DNA from 2 places in the Citrobacter sp. GW821-FHT02E08 genome. Region 1 is predicted to be linked to the other one. Evidence: predicted binding sites of a transcription regulator. Region 1 holds the regulator's gene; the other holds the start of a gene.

What was found. Region 1 encodes PurR, which represses purine synthesis genes. Its sites were predicted from a motif close to CANGCAAACGTTTGCNTG; they were not measured.
Region 2: the regulator PurR is predicted to act here: its motif matches at 2,744-2,761, upstream of glyA (serine hydroxymethyltransferase).

The regions. Positions count from the first base shown of each region.
Region 1 covers NZ_JBWKVL010000004.1:83,582-89,498, forward strand. Annotated here, with positions in the region: gene AC07UY_RS06925 (C40 family peptidase) at 1-138, shown strand, start outside; gene sodB (superoxide dismutase [Fe]) at 266-847, shown strand; gene AC07UY_RS06935 (MFS transporter) at 901-2,067, opposite strand; gene cydH (cytochrome bd-I accessory subunit CydH) at 2,234-2,323, opposite strand; gene purR (HTH-type transcriptional repressor PurR) at 2,620-3,645, shown strand; gene punR (DNA-binding transcriptional activator PunR) at 3,642-4,574, opposite strand; gene punC (purine nucleoside transporter PunC) at 4,688-5,893, shown strand.
Region 2 covers NZ_JBWKVL010000007.1:36,561-42,477, forward strand. Annotated here, with positions in the region: gene glrR (two-component system response regulator GlrR) at 1-909, shown strand, start outside; gene glnB (nitrogen regulatory protein P-II) at 986-1,324, shown strand; gene hmpA (NO-inducible flavohemoprotein) at 1,361-2,551, opposite strand; gene glyA (serine hydroxymethyltransferase) at 2,877-4,130, shown strand; partial or broken gene AC07UY_RS11265 (aldose epimerase family protein) at 4,226-4,642, shown strand; gene AC07UY_RS11270 (3-phenylpropionate MFS transporter) at 4,732-5,880, shown strand; gene csiE (stationary phase inducible protein CsiE) at 5,875-5,917, opposite strand, start outside.

The DNA of each region.
Region 1 (5,917 bases):
GTGTATGTCGGCAATGGCAAATTTATCCAGTCCCCCCGTTCAGGGCAGGAAATTCAGATAACCTCATTAAGCGAAGATTACTGGCAACGCCACTATGTCGGCGCCCGCCGCGTCATGACGCCAAAAACCATTCGTTAATCCCTTACCCTGTTGTTTTCGCAACAGGGTAAGTTCTTCTTTTGCATCACCTTTCAATTTGCTACCCTATCCTTACGTACTTTATGGCTATTGTACGTACTCAATATTAATAATAAGGAGAGAAGCAATGTCGTTCGAATTACCTGCATTACCGTATGCCAAAGACGCGCTGGCACCACACATTTCCGCTGAGACGCTGGAATACCACTACGGCAAACATCATCAAACCTATGTGACGAATCTCAATAACCTGATCAAAGGTACCGCCTTTGAAGGTAAATCACTGGAAGAGATCGTTCGTAGTTCAGAAGGTGGCGTATTCAATAACGCAGCCCAGGTCTGGAACCACACGTTCTACTGGAACTGCCTGGCCCCGAACGCGGGCGGCGAACCAACCGGCAAACTGGCTGACGCTATCGCCGCGTCCTTCGGTAGCTTTGCTGAATTCAAAGCACAGTTCACCGATGCTGCGATTAAAAACTTCGGTTCCGGCTGGACCTGGCTGGTAAAAGGGGCTGATGGCAAACTGGCTATCGTTTCTACGTCCAACGCGGGCACCCCGCTGACCACGGATGCCACCCCGCTGATGACCGTTGACGTGTGGGAACATGCTTACTACATCGACTACCGTAATGCCCGTCCTGGCTACCTGGAGCATTTCTGGGCGCTGGTAAACTGGGAATTCGTTGCGAAGAACTTCGCGGCGTAAATACGACAACGCAGAAGGGTTTCCTTCTGCGTTTTTATTTTCAACTCAATCGTTTAGTTGGCGACATAGGCCGTTTCAGGTTGCCTTCTCGCTGACACAAAGACCAGCAATAACGCCAGCCCTGCCACAATGGCGCCCATCACCGGAACAAAGCTATACCCCAGACCGCCGGAAATCACCGCGCCACCCGCCGCCGCGCCTAACGCATTCCCAAGATTAAATGCCCCGATATTCACCGACGAAGACAACCCCGGCGCTTCACTGGCGACACGCATCACGCGCATCTGCAAAGGCGGTACGACGGCAAATGTTGCCGCGCCCCACACCACCATACTGAACGCAGCGCCCAGATCGTTACGCGCCAGGAAAGGAATGGCCAGCATGATGACCATAAGCAGCAGTAAGAAACCTTTCAGCGTACCGTTGACGGAACGATCGGCCAGTTTGCCGCCAAAATAGTTGCCGATCGAAAACCCAACGCCGATCAAAACTAACATCGCGGTGACAAATGCCGGTGTGGCATGGGCAATGTTTTGCAGAACGGGTGAAATATAGGTGTAGAGGGTGAACATTGCCCCCGCGCCCAGCACGGTGGTCAGCAGCGCAGAAAGGACCGGTGGACGCAGCAAGACAGCCAGTTCTTTACGCACGTCCGGCCGTTCCCCTGCGCCACCTTTCGGCAGAGAGAAGAATAAACTGAGCATCGCGATCACCCCAAGTCCAGCGGTCGCTAAAAAGGACATCCGCCAGCCAATGGTTTCCCCAAGCCATGTGGCCGCAGGCACGCCGCCGATGTTTGCAATGGTCAGTCCCATAAACATCGTCGCCACGGCGCTGGCCTGTTTATGCTTCGGCACTACCCTGGCCGCCACGACCGAACCCAATCCGAAAAACGCGCCGTGATTAAGACTGGTCAAAATGCGCGATAGCATCAAGGTGGTGTAATCCGGCGCAATGGCCGACAGGACGTTGCCCAGCGTAAAAATGGCCATCAAAAAAATCAGCGCATTACGACGAGCACGGTGCGATAGCAACAGGGTCATCAACGGCGCGCCCACCATCACACCCACCGCATAGGCGCTGATGAGCATTCCGGCGGCGGGAATGGAGACATTCACGCCATGCGCAATGACGGGCAACAGCCCCATCGGAGAGAATTCCGTGGTCCCAATACCAAATGCGCCAATCGCAAGCGCCAGTAAGGGGTAATTGATTTTCATACGTTGACTCCGCTGCAGCGTGCCGCGAAGCGACACCCGATAAGAGCCAAAAGCATGACATCAATCACAAAAATAATAAAGTTAACAGAATGGCAAAAGACTTTTGCTGATTTAGTAACAATGAAGGGGTAACGAGATGAGGGAGAGCATGCTCCCTCACGGTAAATCAGTGCAGTGCGGCGGTCAGACCACCCGCTACGATCAGGCCCAGAACAATAATAGTGGTTACTAACGAAAACTTCAGATCGGTGCTCATCAAATTTGCTCCTTTTTATTCCCACACAAAAAGTGATATTGCGCATTTTTACACACTTGGATGTAAAAATCTCCCAGGATTTATATTGATAACCACTTTTAACTCTTCCCCTTTTCGTCAAGATCAGACAAAATTCCACGCTTACTTGATTAGCGTACCGGCCATTGACCCCCTCCTGACGTTTCGTGTCGTTTTCCCGGCGTGCCGCAACCCTGATGTTGCGATAAGGGTGTGTAAAGGCAAACGTTTACCTACAGTATTTTCAGGAGTTTGGATATGGTCTGGAGTGAAATGTAATGGCAACAATTAAAGATGTAGCGAAGCGAGCAAACGTTTCCACTACAACCGTATCACATGTAATTAACAAAACGCGTTTTGTCGCAGAAGAGACTCGCAATGCTGTCTGGGCAGCAATCAAAGAATTGCACTACTCCCCGAGTGCCGTCGCCCGCAGCCTGAAGGTGAATCACACCAAATCTATCGGTCTGCTGGCAACCAGCAGTGAAGCCGCCTATTTCGCTGAAATTATTGAAGCCGTTGAGAAAAACTGCTTCCAGAAAGGCTACACCCTGATCCTTGGCAATGCCTGGAATAATCTTGAAAAACAACGGGCCTACCTTTCCATGATGGCGCAAAAGCGTGTGGATGGTCTGCTGGTTATGTGTTCGGAATATCCAGAGTCTCTGCTCTCCATGCTTGAAGAGTATCGCCATATTCCAATGGTGGTTATGGATTGGGGCGAAGCGAAGGCTGACTTTACCGATACGGTCATTGATAACGCGTTCGAAGGCGGTTATATGGCCGGTCGTTATCTGGTGGAACGCGGTCATCGTGAGATAGGCGTCATTCCTGGCCCGATGGAGCGTAACACGGGGGCTGGCCGCCTGGCGGGCTTTATGAAGGCGATGGACGAAGCGCTGATAAAAGTCCCGGAAAACTGGATTGTACAGGGCGATTTTGAACCTGAGTCTGGTTATCGTGCAATGCAGCAAATCCTCTCTCAGACCCATCGCCCTACTGCGGTATTCTGCGGTGGCGACATCATGGCAATGGGGGCGCTCTGCGCTGCTGACGAAATGGGTTTGCGCGTACCGCAGGATATTTCGGTGATCGGTTATGACAATGTGCGTAACGCGCGCTATTTCACACCCGCACTGACCACTATTCACCAACCGAAAGACTCACTGGGTGAAACGGCCTTTAATATGTTGTTAGACCGTATCGTCAACAAGCGTGAAGAGTCGCAGTCTATTGAAGTCCACCCGCGACTGATCGAACGTCGTTCGGTTGCGGATGGTCCGTTCCGCGACTATCGTCGTTAAGCTTCCCCGGCGGGAACCTCTTCAGGTTCTCGCAACCACTCTTTATTCAGCGTTTCACTGTCGCCTAAATACTCCAGCAGCCAGGCTAATGCGGGCGACGTGTCATTTTGCTGCCAGGTCAGGCAGCATGCTGCATCCGGGAATGGATTCTCCAGGGTCAACGCGACCCATTTGCCACTGTCGACCCACGGTTTTGCAAAATGCGTAGGCACCATCCCGACACATAACCCGGCGGAAAGACAGGTTGCTGACGATTCCCAATCCGGTACGATCACGCGCTTTTGGTTGTCCAGCAGCCAGGTGATACGTTTAGGCAGTGTCCGTGACGTGTCTTCACGGACCAGCGACGGCCAGTTGCGCAACGTATCATCACTCAAGGGTCCGGGCATCGCCGCCAGGGGATGATGACTTGCCACCACGCAGCTCCAGCTCAACATTCCCATATCGCGAAAGGTATAGCGCCCGCCGACGGGGATCGCCTGCGTCGCCCCAATGGCCAGTTCCACGCGTCCGTCGGAAAGCGCATCCCAGACGCCGTTAAACACCTCCTGAGAAACGATCAGCTCGACGTCATCAAAGTGGCGATAGAAGTCGACAATCATCTGCCGGGTGCGTTCTGGTCGCACAATATTATCTACCGCGATAGGCAGTTGCCCTCGCCAGCCATTCGCAATCTGTTGGCACTGCTGGCGGGTGATCTGCATTTTTTTGATAACAGAGCGGCCTTCTTTTAAAAACCAGGCGCCGGCGGGCGTCAATTCCACATCCCGGTGGCGTCGTTCAAACAGGGGAACCGCCAGCCACTCTTCCAGTTGACGTACGGTGTAGCTGACGGCCGAGGGCACGCGATGCAGTTCCTGGGCGGCGGAACTGAAGCTACCATTGCGCGCGACAGCATCAACAACTTCAAGGGAATATTCTGACCACATATTCTGCCTACAAAAAATTTGAATTCAGTAGACAAATATTAGCGTTTCACAACAGGAATTTCACTCCCTACACTCTGCGGCAATGTCTTACTGATAAAAAAAGAGAATGTATTATGCAACCGGGAAAAGGGTTTTTAGTCTGGCTGGCGGGTCTCAGCGTACTGGGTTTTCTGGCAACAGATATGTACTTACCTGCATTTGCTGCCATTCAGGCCGATTTGCAGACACCTGCCTCTGCCGTCAGCGCCAGTCTGAGCCTGTTCTTAGCCGGGTTCGCCATCGCCCAGCTCGCCTGGGGTCCGCTATCCGATCGTTACGGTCGTAAGCCCATACTATTGCTCGGTTTGTCGATCTTCGCCCTCGGAAGTCTGGGTATGCTGTGGGTAGAAAGTGCAACAGGCTTGCTGGTTCTGCGCTTTATCCAGGCCATTGGCGTGTGTGCTGCTGCTGTTGTCTGGCAGGCACTGGTGACGGATTACTACCCGTCGCAAAAAGTTAACCGTATTTTTGCCACCATCATGCCGTTGGTCGGGTTGTCGCCTGCGCTTGCGCCATTGTTAGGCAGTTGGATCCTCGCGCATTTTTCCTGGCAGGCCATTTTCGCCACGCTGTTTGTGATTACGCTGATCCTGATGCTGCCCGCCCTGCGTTTAAAACCCACCGCAAAAGCACGTGACGATAGTCAGGATAAACTGACGTTCACTACCCTGCTGCGTTCGAAAGCCTATCGTGGGAACGTGCTGATTTACGCAGCCTGTTCCGCCAGCTTCTTTGCATGGTTAACCGGTTCGCCGTTCATCCTTAGTGAAATGGGTTATAGCCCCGCAGTGATTGGTCTCAGTTATGTTCCGCAAACCATCGCCTTCCTGATCGGTGGGTACGGTTGCCGCGCAGCGTTACAAAAATGGCAGGGGCAACAGCTGTTACCCTGGTTATTGGTCATCTTCGCATTGAGCGTCGTCGCGACCTGGGCGACCAGTTTTATTAGCCATGTATCGCTGACCGAAATTCTGATCCCCTTCTGTGTCATGGCTATCGCCAACGGCGCGATCTACCCTATTGTTGTGGCTCAGGCATTGCGCCCATTCCCACAAGCCACCGGGCGTGCCGCAGCATTGCAGAATTCACTGCAGTTGGGTCTCTGTTTCCTGGCCAGTCTGGTCGTCTCCTGGTTAATCAGCACACCGTTGCTGACCACCACCAGCGTCATGTTATCGACCGTTGCGCTCGCAGGATTGGGGTATTGGATGCAGTCGCAGGCGAGCGAGTCCACGCATCACACCGCGCACTCTGAGATGGCACACAACGATTCGTACTAAAAATAGCGATAATAGCCACTGATT
Region 2 (5,917 bases), on a different contig from region 1:
ATGCTGCGCGTGCTGGAGCAGGCGCGCATGGTGGCGCAGTCGGACGTCAGCGTCCTGATTAACGGACAAAGCGGCACCGGGAAAGAGATCTTCGCGCAGGCTATCCATAACGCCAGTCCGCGCAGCAGCAAACCGTTTATCGCGATTAACTGCGGTGCATTGCCGGAGCAGTTGCTGGAGTCTGAATTGTTTGGTCACGCGCGCGGAGCATTTACCGGCGCGGTAAGCAATCGCGAAGGGCTGTTTCAGGCGGCAGAAGGCGGCACGCTGTTTCTGGATGAGATTGGCGACATGCCCGCACCGCTACAGGTCAAACTGCTGCGTGTCCTACAGGAGCGCAAAGTCAGGCCGCTCGGCAGCAATCGCGATATCGACATTGATGTGCGGATCATTTCTGCCACCCACCGTGACCTGCCCAAAGCGATGACGCGGGGCGAATTCCGTGAAGATTTATACTATCGCCTGAACGTGGTGAGCCTGAAAATTCCTGCTCTGGCCGAGCGTGCGGAGGATATTCCACTGCTGGCGAATTATCTGCTGCGTCAGTCGGCAGAGCGGCATAAACCGTTCGTACGCGCTTTTTCAACGGATGCCATGAAGCGGCTGATGACAGCTGGCTGGCCGGGGAACGTCCGTCAACTGGTGAACGTTATCGAACAATGCGTGGCGCTCACCTCTTCGCCGGTGATCAGTGATGCGCTGGTGGAACAGGCGCTGGAAGGGGAGAATACTGCGCTGCCAACCTTCGTTGAAGCGCGCAACCAGTTTGAGCTGAACTATTTGCGAAAACTGCTGCAAATCACCAAAGGCAATGTGACCCATGCAGCGAGAATGGCCGGGCGCAACCGGACCGAATTTTATAAATTACTCTCCCGTCACGAGCTGGATGCAAACGACTTCAAAGAGTAGTTTCCATGCCGTAAAGTAGCGTGAATTGTGGTACGGTAACTCGATTAAAAGACAGGCGACCTTTTCAAGGAATAGCATGAAAAAGATTGATGCGATTATTAAACCCTTCAAGCTGGACGACGTCCGTGAGGCGTTGGCAGAGGTGGGTATCACCGGTATGACGGTTACGGAAGTGAAAGGTTTTGGCCGCCAGAAAGGCCATACCGAGCTGTACCGTGGCGCGGAATATATGGTGGATTTTCTGCCGAAGGTGAAAATTGAAATTGTGGTGACCGACGACATCGTGGACACCTGCGTCGACACCATTATTCGTACTGCACAGACGGGTAAAATCGGCGACGGTAAGATCTTCGTCTTTGACGTGGCTCGCGTGATCCGTATTCGCACTGGCGAAGAAGACGACGCGGCGATTTAATTTCAATGCCCTCTCTGACGAGAGGGCATCTTATTGTTACAGCACCTTATGCGGGCCAAAACATTCGTAATGAATGTTTTCGTTTTTCACACCGAGATTCACCAGCTGCTTCGCGGCAAATTGCATAAAGCCGACCGGACCGCAGAGATAAAACTGCATTGCCGGATCGCTGATTGCGCCTTCCAGTTTGTTTAAATCCATCAGACCCACGCTGTCAAACCCGCCTTTGGCGCGATCGTCTGCGCTCGGCTCACGATACCAGGTATGTGCGGTAAAGCGCGGCAGCGTTTTGCCCAGTTCGTTTACTTCATCGGCAAAGGCATGTACGTCGCCATTTTCCGCCGCGTGGAACCAGTTCACCTGCGCGGTGTGATGCGTTTTCGCCAGCGTGTCCAGCATCGCCAGCATTGGCGTTTGTCCGACGCCTGCGGAAATCAGAGAAACAGGGGTATCGTTGGCAACGGCCATAAAGAAATCCCCCGCCGGGGCCGCTAAATGCACCACGTCGCCCACGTTTGCATGGTTGTGCAGCCACGTTGAAACCTGACCGCCATCTTCGCGCTTAACGGCAATACGATAGCCTTTGCCGTCCGGCTTGCGGGTCAGTGAATACTGACGAATCTCCTGATGCGGGAAACCTTCCGGCTTCAGCCAGACTCCCAGATATTGTCCAGGATGGTACTCTGCGACGGCGCCGCCATCGACAGGCTCGAACTCAAAACTGGTAATCAGCGCACTACGCGGCGTTTTATTCACGATACGGAACGGACGCGTCCCTTCCCAGCCGCCGGTTTTGCCTGCGTTCTCGCTGTAAATTTGCGCTTCACGATTGATAAAGACATTAGCCAGTACACCGTAGGCTTTTCCCCACGCATCCAGCACTTCCTGACCCGGGCTGAACATCTCATCCAGCGTCGCCAGCAGATGGGCGCCCACGATGTTGTATTGCTCGGGTTTGATCTGAAAACTGGTGTGCTTCTGCGCAATTTTCTCGACCGCAGGCAGCAGGGCCGGCAGGTTTTCGATATTGCTGGCATACGCGGCAATCGCATTAAACAACGCTTCACGTTGATCGCCATTGCGTTGATTACTCATGTTAAAAATTTCTTTGAGTTCAGGATTATGCGTAAACATGCGATCGTAGAAATGGGCGGTCAGTTTAGGACCCGTTTCAACCAGCAGGGGAATGGTGGCTTTTACAGTGGCGATAGTTTGAGCGTCAAGCATGCGGGCTTCCTTTTAATTAAATCTTTAATGATGTATATCAAATGCATCTTATAAAAATACCCCTGCATTGTAAATGGTTCTTTGTGATTTTGCGTTTGTAACGTTACAAAATGAAAAGTATGCATCACAAACCTGAAAAGAATTCCGCTAAAATCCGTAAGACCTTAATTCGGCAAAGCCTTGTGCTGCTTGAAGGTAATCGTTTGCGTAAAATCCTTTGTCAAGACCTGTTATCAACGGATGATTCAGTTATACTGTTGGTCGTTGTCCAACGGGACTGCCTTTTAAGGCCAAATTTTATCGTTAGCTGAGTCAGGAGATGCGGATGTTAAAGCGTGAAATGAACATTGCCGATTATGATGCCGAACTGTGGCAGGCTATGGAGCAGGAAAAAGTACGTCAGGAAGAGCATATCGAACTGATCGCCTCCGAAAACTACACCAGTCCGCGCGTCATGCAAGCGCAGGGTTCTCAGCTGACCAACAAGTATGCTGAAGGATATCCGGGCAAACGCTACTACGGCGGTTGCGAATATGTGGATGTCGTCGAGCAACTGGCGATCGATCGCGCGAAAGAACTGTTTGGCGCTGATTACGCTAACGTCCAGCCGCACTCTGGCTCTCAGGCGAACTTCGCGGTCTACACCGCGCTGCTGCAGCCGGGCGATACCGTGCTGGGGATGAACCTGGCGCAGGGCGGTCACCTGACTCACGGTTCTCCGGTTAACTTCTCCGGTAAACTGTATAACATCGTGCCTTACGGCATCGATGAGTCCGGTAAAATTGACTACGCCGACATGGCGAAGCAGGCTCAGGCCCACAAACCAAAAATGATTATCGGCGGCTTCTCTGCCTACTCCGGTATCGTTGACTGGGCAAAAATGCGTGAAATCGCCGACAGCGTTGGCGCGTACCTGTTCGTCGACATGGCACACGTCGCGGGTCTGATTGCCGCTGGCGTTTACCCGAACCCGGTTCCACACGCTCACGTTGTCACCACCACCACCCACAAAACGCTGGCTGGCCCGCGCGGTGGCCTGATCCTGGCGAAAGACGGCAGCGAAGAGCTGTACAAAAAACTGAACTCCGCAGTCTTCCCAAGCGCTCAGGGCGGCCCGCTGATGCACGTTATCGCGGCGAAAGCCGTGGCGCTGAAAGAGGCGATGGAGCCTGAGTTCAAAACCTACCAGCAGCAGGTAGCGAAAAACGCCAAAGCGATGGTAGAAGTGTTCCTGAACCGTGGCTACAAAGTGGTATCTGGCGGTACTGAGAACCACCTGTTCCTGCTGGATCTGGTCGACAAAAATCTGACCGGTAAAGAAGCTGACGCAGCCCTGGGTCGCGCCAACATCACCGTCAACAAAAACAGCGTACCAAACGATCCGAAGAGCCCGTTTGTGACTTCAGGTATCCGTATCGGTTCTCCGGCTGTAACACGTCGCGGCTTTAAAGAAGCGGAAGCGAAAGAGCTGGCGGGTTGGATGTGTGACGTGCTGGACAACATCAACGACGAAGCAGTTATCGAACGTATTAAAGGTAAAGTGCTGGATATCTGCGCACGTTTCCCTGTTTACGCGTAATTCTGCTCTCAGAAATAACAAAGGCCGCGAAAGCGGCCTTTTTGCTTTTAATGTCTCGGTGCCAGTTCTGACATCTATTGTTCCTGACGCAGCGCCCGATGCTTTACGGCTGCGGTTTTCATCCGTTTTTTGTGTTTGATGCGCAAAGCACCGTGCAGTTTTCCGCCAGCGGGTATTGGCCGGAAGATGCACAGCATCTACCGTTGGCGTGGCAGGCGAAAATCCCCGGGGCTGCGAATTTCGCCCATGCACAATACGGCGAGGATACCTGGCTAAATGTGGGATATTCCGGCTGGAGCGGGAAGGCGGTTATACAACGTGATGTGATGAGCGTCACGCTTTTAGCGCAAACTCCGTGGCTGATGCTTTTCAGAATGTCGGGTGGCGGGTTCCTTTGTCTTGAGCCGCAGTCGCATCCGGTCAACGCCCATAATATGCCGGGGCAACCGGGATTGCGGGTCTTGGCTCGGGGGGATAGCTGTCATTTCACTATGCAAATCATCGTCGATTAGCGTAAAAGCGCATGTTATATCACTGTTAATACTCACTTGCGCCAGCCAGCGTTTATCGCCAGACTATCGCCTCCTAACGGGAGGGAATCATGGTTTTGCACTCCACGCGCTGGCTGGCGCTCGCTTATTTCACCTATTTCTTTAGCTACGGTATTTTTTTACCTTTCTGGAGCGTCTGGCTCAAAGGTCTGGGATTAACGCCTGAAACCATTGGTCTTCTGCTGGGCGCAGGACTGGTGGCGCGTTTCCTCGGTAGCTTGCTGATTGCCCCTCGTGTGAGCGATCCTTCCCGTCTGATTTCCGCGTTGCGTGTTTTGGGCTTGCTGACGCTGGTCTTTGCCCTGGCGTTTTGGGCAGGAACACACGTTGCATGGCTGATGGTGGTGATGGTTGGTTTTAACCTCTTCTTCTCACCTCTGGTGCCGTTGACGGATGCGCTGGCAAACACCTGGCAAAAACAGATAACGATGGACTATGGCCGGGTCAGACTGTGGGGGTCGATTGCGTTTGTGATTGGTTCCGCGCTGACCGGTAAGCTGGTGAGCCTATTCGACTATCAGGTCATTCTCGCACTGCTGAGTCTTGGCGTGGCCTCTATGCTGTTGGGAATGCTGTTGCGCCCGAGCGTGTTACCGCAAGGGGAAAGTCGTCACCAGGAGAGCGCAGGCTGGCCAGCCTGGCGTGCGTTGATAACACAAAGCTGGCGCTTTCTGGCCTGTGTGAGCCTGTTGCAGGGGGCGCACGCCGCATATTACGGCTTTAGCGCGATTTACTGGCAGGGGGCGGGGTACTCCGCGTCGGCTGTCGGCTATTTATGGTCGCTGGGCGTGGTCGCGGAAGTCATCATCTTTGCGCTCAGTAATAAGCTGTTCCGTCGTTTTAGCGCCCGTGATTTGTTGCTACTTTCCACCGTTTGTGGGGTTGTACGCTGGAGTTTGATGGGCTGGAGCACCGCGTTGCCGTGGCTGATTGTGGTGCAGATCCTGCACTGTGGTACTTTTACCGTTTGCCACCTGGCGGCGATGCGTTACATTGCCGCGCGTCAGGGTAGCGAAGTGATCCGCCTGCAGGCCATTTATTCCGCTGTGGCAATGGGCGGGAGTATTGCCATCATGACCGTCTTTGCCGGGTACCTCTATCAGCATCTGGGGAGCGGCGTGTTCTGGGTGATGGCGCTGGTTGCGCTGCCCGCGATAGCCATCCGGCCAAAAGTGGCAGCGCGCTCGCCAGCGCTATGATTCGAGGATACGGCGGATCTGCTGTTGCTGATGCGTC